4 regions of the Rhizobium sp. 2YAF20 genome follow, and region 2 is predicted to be linked to each of the others. Evidence: riboswitches for the same ligand, from Rfam matches in the RefSeq annotation. Region 2 holds a riboswitch; each other region holds the start of a gene.
The links. A riboswitch is a leader RNA that binds a small molecule or an ion and turns the genes downstream of it on or off. The one in region 2 is predicted to bind thiamine pyrophosphate.
Positions count from the first base shown of each region.

Region 1: another riboswitch for thiamine pyrophosphate. It lies ahead of thiM (hydroxyethylthiazole kinase); the one in region 2 lies ahead of AB4Z52_RS05880 (YkoF family thiamine/hydroxymethylpyrimidine-binding protein).
Region 3: another riboswitch for thiamine pyrophosphate. It lies ahead of thiB (thiamine ABC transporter substrate binding subunit); the one in region 2 lies ahead of AB4Z52_RS05880 (YkoF family thiamine/hydroxymethylpyrimidine-binding protein).
Region 4: another riboswitch for thiamine pyrophosphate. It lies ahead of thiC (phosphomethylpyrimidine synthase ThiC); the one in region 2 lies ahead of AB4Z52_RS05880 (YkoF family thiamine/hydroxymethylpyrimidine-binding protein).

Region 1 is NZ_JBFRFF010000027.1:2,883-5,079, forward strand. It holds gene thiE (thiamine phosphate synthase) at 1-574, opposite strand, end outside; gene thiM (hydroxyethylthiazole kinase) at 571-1,362, opposite strand; TPP riboswitch at 1,424-1,520, opposite strand; gene copD (copper homeostasis membrane protein CopD) at 1,611-2,197, opposite strand, start outside.
Region 2 is NZ_JBFRFF010000002.1:368,438-370,634, forward strand. It holds gene AB4Z52_RS05875 (ABC transporter permease) at 1-373, opposite strand, end outside; gene AB4Z52_RS05880 (YkoF family thiamine/hydroxymethylpyrimidine-binding protein) at 387-995, opposite strand; TPP riboswitch at 988-1,103, opposite strand; gene glpD (glycerol-3-phosphate dehydrogenase) at 1,219-2,197, opposite strand, start outside.
Region 3 is NZ_JBFRFF010000002.1:205,532-207,728, forward strand. It holds gene thiB (thiamine ABC transporter substrate binding subunit) at 1-752, opposite strand, end outside; TPP riboswitch at 827-941, opposite strand; gene AB4Z52_RS05080 (MDR family MFS transporter) at 1,015-2,197, opposite strand, start outside.
Region 4 is NZ_JBFRFF010000010.1:82,917-85,113, reverse strand. It holds gene thiC (phosphomethylpyrimidine synthase ThiC) at 1-1,059, opposite strand, end outside; TPP riboswitch at 1,152-1,263, opposite strand; gene AB4Z52_RS15005 (GntR family transcriptional regulator) at 1,844-2,197, shown strand, end outside.

The sequences.
Region 1 (2,197 bases), on a different contig from region 2:
TCCCGCAAATGGCGGACACGACAGCCAGACCCCGCGCGCCGGTCTCAAGAACGGAGCTGACATGCTCTGCCTTCAGTCCGCCGATGGCGACAGTCGGAACAGGGGCGAGTACGACAAGCCTAGCAAGCCCCTGGTAGCCGATCGGCTGCTTGTGGTCCGGCTTCGTCGGCGTCGCGAATACCGGTCCAGCGCCGGCATAGTCGACCAGCAACGGATCAATTGCCGCTGCGAGCGCTTCAGTTTCCACCGAAAGGCCGATGATCATATCCGAACCGACCATCGCGCGAGCGACCCTAATATCGATGTCGTCCTGTCCGATATGCAAGCCGTCGGCGCCGATTGCCAGCGCCGCGTCGATGTCGTCATTGATGATCAGCAGTGCACCGGTTCCGGCAAGAGCTGATTTCAGAGCCCGTCCGGTTTCGACTATCTTTGCCGTTTCCGCATGTTTGTCGCGCAGCTGCACCATCGTCGCCCCGCCCGCGACCGCCGCCCGAGCCGTTTCGATCATGCCGATACCAGCGCAAAGGTCCGGGTCGAGCACGAGATAGAGCGACAGGTCAAATGTCTTCATACGGCTGCAGCCCTTGCCTCTAGATCAAGCGCTGCTGCGTCCAGCGCCGCCAAAGCATCGAGAAAGTGCCAGGAGAAAGATCCAGGACCCGCGGCTCGTTGCGCCGCCCGTTCGCCGGCGACCGCGAAGGTGGCGAGTGCCGCGACAGTCGCATCAAACGGGGCATCGGGCGTGGTTGCGGCAAAGGCGCCGACGAGGCAGGTTAGCGAGCAGCCAAGCGCGGTCACCTGTGGCATCAGCGCCGAGCCGCCGGCGATGCGAGTTGACCGCCTGCCATCCGTGACAAAATCCACCACGCCGGTCACGGCCACCACAGTATCGTGTCGCCGCGCCAGTTCGAGCGCAGATTCTTCCGCCTCCTCGACGGCATCCTGGCTGTCGACACCCTTGCCGCTGCTCACTCGTCCGGCAAGCGCGATGATCTCCGATGCATTGGCGCGAACGATTGTCGGAGACAAGGCCATGAGATCCGCCGTGGCAGCGCGTCGGAATGCCGTGGCATAATGCGCGACGGGATCGAATACCCATGGCTTGCCTGCCTTCGTGGCCGCAATGGCGGCGGAGCGCATGCCTGCCAGCCAATCCGTCGACAGGGTGCCGATGTTGATGGTGAGAGCGCCGGCAATTGCCGCAAATTCGCCAGCTTCCTCGTTGGCATGGACCATCGCGGGCGACGCGCCGGCGGCCAGCAGAACATTGGCTGCGACGTTCATGGCAACGAAATTGGTGATGCAGTGTACGAGCGGCGCCGCCTTGCGCATCGAGGCGAGCCTCGTTCCCACTGTCATGGTGATATCCATCGTACCCCTTTCTAGGTGGGGCAGGCGCCGGGGGCAAAACGCGCGATGTGCGAAAGCCCGAGCGACTCCCTCCGCCAGCATGATCTGGTTCAGGTTCAAAGGGTACATCTCAGCCCGACTTACCACGGACGCCCCTGTCTGCTGCGGTTTTCGCAGAGAAAGGGGATCATGTCATCAGTTAATTGTCATTGCGACAAGGACGCAGGCAGATCAGCTTCTCAAAAAATTCGACGGTTTCAGGCGGGCTCAATCAGGCCGAGGACCGCGACAAGCACAAGGACTGTGAACCCGAGAGCGATCTCAGCGATGCAAGCAAGCCTTATGATATTGGAGGTCCGTGTCGGCGTCTTTCCGATCGAGGGCACGAAGACGTAGCGATTGATAACCGCAAGGGTGACCATGCTGACGACGAGTGCGATCTTTGCAGCAAGCATGGCCTGATAGGGCGAGGACCAGTCGGTCGGCAGGCGCTGAAGGACAAGGAATGTATTGGCGATCCCTGAGCCAATCACGAGCATGACCGCTCCGTGGCCGGCGTTCGAAAAACGTCGCAGCGCAATCTGGGCGTCAGCCCGAAAGTCGTCGCTGTCGAAATGCTTGAGAATGGGCAACAGGGCCACGAGCGCGCCGATCCAGGCTCCGCTGGCCAGAACGTGAATGACATCGTTGCTCCGGTGCAGAAGTCGCAGCCATCCCTGATACATCGAGGCGTGGCCGGTCAGCACGAGAAAAGCAAGGCAGAGCGCGGATCCGAATGCGATCGATGCCATGCGCTTCTGCGAAGGCAGGGCGAAGGCAAGAGCAAGGATGACCGCCGCTGCTG
Region 2 (2,197 bases):
AGAGCACGATCAGCGGCGCGATCGCCACCAGCGGCAATGTCTGGCTGATGACGAAGAGCGGAAACAGTGCGCGGCGAACAGGACGGGCAAAATCCATCAGCACGGAAAAGACAAAGGCCACGGCCAGCGAGCAGGCAAAGCCGGCAAGCGTTGCGGAGATCGTCGGCCAGGTATTGTCGATCAGCGCCTGACGGTTGACCCATGCCTGCACCAGCACGCGCGAGGGCGCCGGCAGCGTCGAGGGTCGGATACCGGACAGGTCGGCATAGAGTTCCCAGGCGAGCAGGCACGCAACTGCCGCAGCGACCGCCGGCACAGCGCCGACGAAAGTAGAATGAAACGCGTGACGCGCCGGTACGGGTTTTTGCGACATAGCCGGATTCCGATCAGGCTTTGGTCGGGCTGTTTGCCGAAATGGTGATGTCCAGCGTCACGTGGCCCTCCGGCGGACCGAAGCGGCAGAAGGCCTCTTGGATTGTCGCGAAGACGGCGCCGGCATCGCCACGCAGCCTCGTGCAGAAATTCTTGGAGCGGTCGAATGTGCCGGAGCGCTTCAGGAAATCGATGCAGCCATAGATCTCATCCATGTGGTCGCCGATACCCATGACATAGAGCGAGAATTGGGCTGCGGCCGGCTGGTCGCTTGCTGGCGCGGCAGCAACGGTCTTCGAGGCAGCGTCGATGCGCTCTAAGAGCGGCAACGCGTCGCGTTCCAAGAGGCTCGTCCCACAGGCCGGATCGTCCGGCTCGCCGGGGCAGCCGCGCGACACCGCTGCCGACAACACGCAATGCTCGCCTGATTTTGCCGCGGCGACGAACAGGTCGCGCATTGCTGAAAACAGCACATCGGGCGGTCCGACCATCAGTGTCGATATGTCGTCGGTCTCGATGCGCAACGCATCGCGATAGGGATTAAGACCCTTGACGGCATCAAGGATGATCTCGGCAAAATTGCCGGACATCGGATATAGGGAGACTTGTGCGCCTGAGAACACTTTTTTGACCTCGCTCCGCTGGCATTACCCAGATCAGCTTTGAAGGGTCCGGAGGCATGACGCCTCTCATCTCAGCCCCGGCAATACGGAGCTCCCCTGTGAATTTCGCGGAAGCTAGCACCGGCTCGGCCAGTGCGCAATGGGAAAAAGACAGCCTCGCAGGCTGGGCAATATCCGAAAGAAGACCCTTGAATTGCGACAGGCAACCCAGGCCGCTTCACGGTCAGGCGCCGACGCCGGCGGTCTGCCCGGCCAAGTATTCGTCCAAGGCGAGGACTTCTTGCGCGCTTAGATAGAGCCCCTTCTTCGAGCGGCGCCAGAGGATGTCGGCGGCGGTTCTGGCCCATTCCTCGGCAACGAGATAGCGGACTTCCACCTCGTAGAGGTCGCTGCCGAAGTTCCGCCCGAGGCCTTCGATCGAGCTGATATCGCCAAGCAACTTCCCAGCCAGAGTGCCGTACCGGCGGACCAGTCGGCGAGCCAGCGCAATTGCGAGGAAGGGGTAGCGCGACTTTAGTGAGCCAACCTCTGCCTCGTAACCCTTTGCGGGGAAATCACCGCCGGGAAGCGAACTCTTGGCGGTCCACGGCTTGCCCTTGACCCCGATTGCCGCGCCGATCTTTTCAAGGGCATGCTCGCCAAGCCGACGATAAGTCGTCAGCTTGCCGCCGAAGACGTTGAGAAGCGGCGCCTGACCCTCGCCGCCTTCGACCTTCAGCACGTAGTCGCGCGTCGCTTCCTGCGCCTTTGAGGCACCGTCGTCGAAAAGCGGACGGACGGCGGAATAGGTCCAGACGATGTCTTCGCGACGAACCGGCTCCTTGAAATATTCCGATGCGGCGCTGCAGAGATAATTGATCTCATCCGGCGAAATCTTCACATCCTTCGGATCGCCGTGATAGTCGCGGTCGGTCGTGCCGATCAGGGTGAAGTCCTGCTCGTAGGGGATTGCGAAGATGATGCGATTGTCGGGATTCTGGAAGAAGAAGGCGCGGGGGTCGTCGAACTTCTTTCGGACGATGATGTGGCTGCCCTGCACGAGACGCACGTTGTGGGCCTTTTGGGCGCCAATAGCGCCCGACAGGACATGATCGACCCAGGGGCCGGCGGCATTGATCAGCATGCGCGAGCGAAACGCCCGCTTTTCGCCCGTCATCGCATCCTCGGTCTCGATCGACCAGACGGCGCCCTCGCGTCTTGCC
Region 3 (2,197 bases), 160 kb from region 2:
CCGGCGACCTCGATCTGGATATAGTGACCTTCGGAGAAGGCGGCGGCTTGATAACGATCGGTCTTGTCGACGATCATGTGATAGGCCGGCGATGTGGTGTAGGAAAGCACCATCGGCGCTTCGCCCTTGGTGAAGAGATCATAGGCTTCCGACCAACCCGGCGTTACCGTCAGCACACGGCCTTTCAGCTTGCTCCACGCGTCTGTTGCCTTGTCGCCATAGACGGACTTCACCCAGAGCAGCAGCCCAAGGCCCGGTGTCGAGGTCCGCGGGTCCTCGATGACGATCTTCTGCGAGGGATCGCCCTCGATGAGTTCGAGCATGCTTGTCGGTGGGTTCTTGATAGCCTGCGTGTCATAGACGACTGCGAAATGGCCGTAGTCGTAGGGAACGAAGACGTCGTCCTTGAATTCGCCCGGCACCTTCAGGCCGCTCGTGTCGATGCCGTGGGCGTCGAACAGGCCGGTCGCCTTGGCCTCGTCGATGAGGTTGGTGTCGAGGCCGAGGACGATGTCCGCCTTGGTGGTGGCGCCCTCGAGCTTCAGCCGGGAAAGCAGCGCGACGCCGTCGGTGACGCTGACATAGTTGACGGTGCAGCCGCAGGTCTTTTCGAAAGCGGCCTTGACCTTGGCGCCGGGGCCCCAGTCTGCGGTGAAGCTTTCATAGGTATAGATTGTCAGCGTCTTGTCGGCCGCCTCAGCGTTGCCGGGAATAGTGAATGCTGCGGCCAGAGCCAAAGCAAGGCCTGCCATCAATGTCGTCAGCGATCCGGTGGGCATGTCGCGCCTCCTCCATGGTTCGTGTTGAACGGGAAAAGGGCGCTTTGACATATCACGCGTCTAATCCCTCCGCCGGTGTTAGCCGGATCAGGTTCCGCGGGTTGGCTTGTCTAAAGCCTCTCAGCCTTGCGCACTTGACGCAGGGCACCCCGTTAGAGCGCTTGAAGATTTAGCGTGGAGGTCGCCCGGTGGCAAGGGGCGGCGATTGTCGTCCCTTGCACTGCAATCAGCCCAGCTATTCGGCAGCTTGCGCGGCAGTCGTCGGATCCGGTTTTTTGACGGCTCCGGGCAGTTGGACGTTCTTCAACATCGATGCCGAGACGAGGCCGATAAGGCAGGTGACGGCGGCAGTCATGAACAGCGGATTGAAAGCTGCAGCATAGGCATTGGCGACCGCCTCCCGTGTTGCATCAGGCAATAATGCCATCATCTTCGGCGTCAGTTCCTCGATGTTACTGATCCCAGGTATGGTGAGGCCGATATGCGACAGCCTGGCGGCAACGATGCCTCCATAGATGGAGATGGCAATCGACGCACCGCCCATGCGCGACAGGGTCACTGCACCGGTTGCAGCGCCGACATCGCGGCTTGTTGCGGCATTCTGCACGCCGATGATGGGGACCTGCTGCGCAAGGCCAATGCCAATGCCGTGCAGGAGCATGAAGAAGCCGATGAGGGCGATCGGAGTGCCCGCATGGACCTGCGACAATGCGGCGAACACAATCAGGCTGCAGGCAGCACTGGCAACGGCAAATGGCTTGTAGCGTCCCGTCGCTGAGATCAATCGACCGGTCGATAGCGAGCCGCAGACGATGCCACCCGTCAAGAGGATGAACAGCAGCCCGGCCATAGACGGCGAAAGGCCGGTCGTTGTTTGAAGGAACAGGGCGAAATAGTTGACCATGCCTATCCCCACCGCCCCGCTCGTGACCGAGCAGATCAGCAGGAGGCTGAATGTGGAGTTGCGGAACAGGGTCATCGGCACGATGGGTTCGGGCGCGCGCCGTTCGACAAATACCCAGGAGATTGCGCAGATGACACCGAATGCGATGACGCCAAGGCTTGCGGGCGACAGCAGCGATCCGAAAAGATCCGCGCCGTCGGCAGCGAGCACGATGCTCGTCGTCGTCATCGCGAGAAGAATTGCGCCGGCGTAGTCGATTTTCGGCTTACGCTCAGGCTTGCGATAGGGAAGCATCGTCACAAGCCCGGCAAGCACGATGAAGCCGATCGGCAGATTGACGAGGAAAATCGAACGCCAGCCGAAGAGGTCGCTCATCGTACCGCCGAGAACCGGACCGATGGCACCTGATGCCATAAGCGCGAGGCTGGAATAGCTCTGGTAGCGGGCCCGTTCGCGTGGTTCGAACAGGTCGGCGTTGATGGAGAAAATGGAGACAAGAATTCCGCCTCCTCCG
Region 4 (2,197 bases), on a different contig from region 2:
GAAGTGCTCGTAGAGGAAATTCTCGCGGTGGTGATGCAGGCACCACTTGGCCATGATCGAGCCGCCGCGCGAGACGATGCCGGTGACGCGGTTGACGGTCAGCGGGATGTAGTGAAGCCGTACGCCGGCGTGGATGGTGAAATAGTCGACGCCCTGTTCGGCCTGCTCGATCAGCGTGTCGCGGTAGACCTCCCACGTTAGGTTCTCAGCAATGCCTTCGACCTTCTCCAGCGCCTGGTAGAGCGGCACGGTGCCGATCGGCAGTGGCGAGTTGCGGATGATCCATTCGCGGATATTGTGGATGTTGCGGCCGGTCGAAAGGTCCATGACCGTATCGGCACCCCAGCGCGCCGCCCAGACCATCTTGTCGACCTCCTCCGCCATCGACGAGGTGACGGCCGAGTTGCCGATATTGGCGTTGATCTTCACCAGGAAATTGCGGCCGATGATCATCGGTTCGGCTTCTGGATGGTTGATATTGGCCGGAATGATCGCCCTGCCGGCCGCTACTTCCTGCCGGACGAATTCCGGGGTGAGGTGATCGGGAATGGCGGCGCCGAAACTTTCCCCGTCGCGGATATGGCTGGCCGAGGCAGCCTTGCGGCCGAGGTTCTCGCGGATGGCGATGAATTCCATCTCCGGCGTGATGATGCCCGCCCGCGCATAGGCAAGCTGCGTTACGGCCTTGCCTGGTCTTGCCTTTAGCGGCTGGCTGATAACGGGAAATTCCGGTGTCAGTCGTTCGCCGCTGACAAAACCGTTGTCTTCCGGGCGGACGCGGCGGCCCTGGTATGCCTCGACATCATTGCGCGCGAGGATCCAGTCTCGCCGCAGCGGCGGGAGACCTTTTTCGATGCCGATATCGGCGTTTGCTTGCGTATAGGGGCCGGATGATTCGTAGACGATGACGGCCGGTTCGCCGGATGTCGGGTGAAGTTCGATGCTGCGCATCGGAACCAGGATGTTCGGATGGATTTCACCCGGAACATGGATTTTGGTCGAGGCGGGCATCGGTCCCGTCGTGACGGTCGGTGTGATATTCTTTGCGGCAATGTTCATCATGAGGCTCCAAGCTCGTCGATTGGAGACCCAGTTCACGCCGGAATGATGGAAAAACGCCGGTGCATCTCTCCTGTGAGGGAATCATGGCAACCGAAGCGTTCGCACCGTCCCTACGCCAGTATGAACTGGATCAGGTTCAACGGGTCACTGCGCGCGCTAGCAGTATCTCAGCCCCTTGCCGGGACCCCCCTGGTGAATGACACAAGAGTTATGCCCTCAGTTTAGGTCATGTCAACCCCGGGGAGTTGTCACTTTGTCCGTGGCTTAGCGTATCAAATATCATTCGTCAGGCCCCCTTTGCGGCGAACGTTGCAAGATTGAGGGAGCCACTTGGTAAGGCCGGTTCGCAGGCAACCAACTGCGCGGCGGAAATGGTCCTTTAGCATGGCTGGGAGCTTTGGGCCGGCAACGAAATACCACAAGCAATCCGCAAAAGGTGGATGCCGCAGCATTTCTTCGCCCGGATTGCGGTTGCGGCAAAAGAGATCCCGATGCGAAGCTTAAATTTCACCCCAGCGCAAGGTCAGGTCAAAGGGGTACTGCTTATGAATTCGCGGAATGCCTTTTCTGCCGAGCAGAATGGGGCAAGAGCCGCAGCTGTCTCGCCATTTCGCCGACACATCTATCCGACGACCATAGATTTCCAGCATCTCAGATACGTTCCTCGTGAGCGAGTTTGGCCGCAAATTTCCTTGAACGCTGCTGGCTGATGCCTCCTTGAGGCCTGGAAAGGTGGCTGGCGCCGCTCGACAGCCGAGCCGACGCAAATTATCTATCAGGCATGACCAATCATGATGAAGAGACAATCGCTGGCCGGATCAGCCGTATTCTGGCCGACCAGATCGTGACAGGCGCCTTATTGCCCGGTTCTAAGCTTAAGCAGGATTATCTTGCCGAGGAGTTTGGCTCCAGTCATGTGCCTGTGCGCGAGGCGCTTAGGCGGCTGGAGGCACAAGGGCTTGCGGTCCGTGAGCCGAGGCGAGGGGTGCGGGTAGCCTCGTTCGATCTTGCTCAGGTGCAGGAGGTCGCTCGCATGCGAGCGGCTCTTGAGGTCCTGGCTTTGCGCAACGCCGCTCCCCATCTGACGCCCACCATCCTCGATCAGGCGGAATGCGCAACGCTTGATGGTGATAGA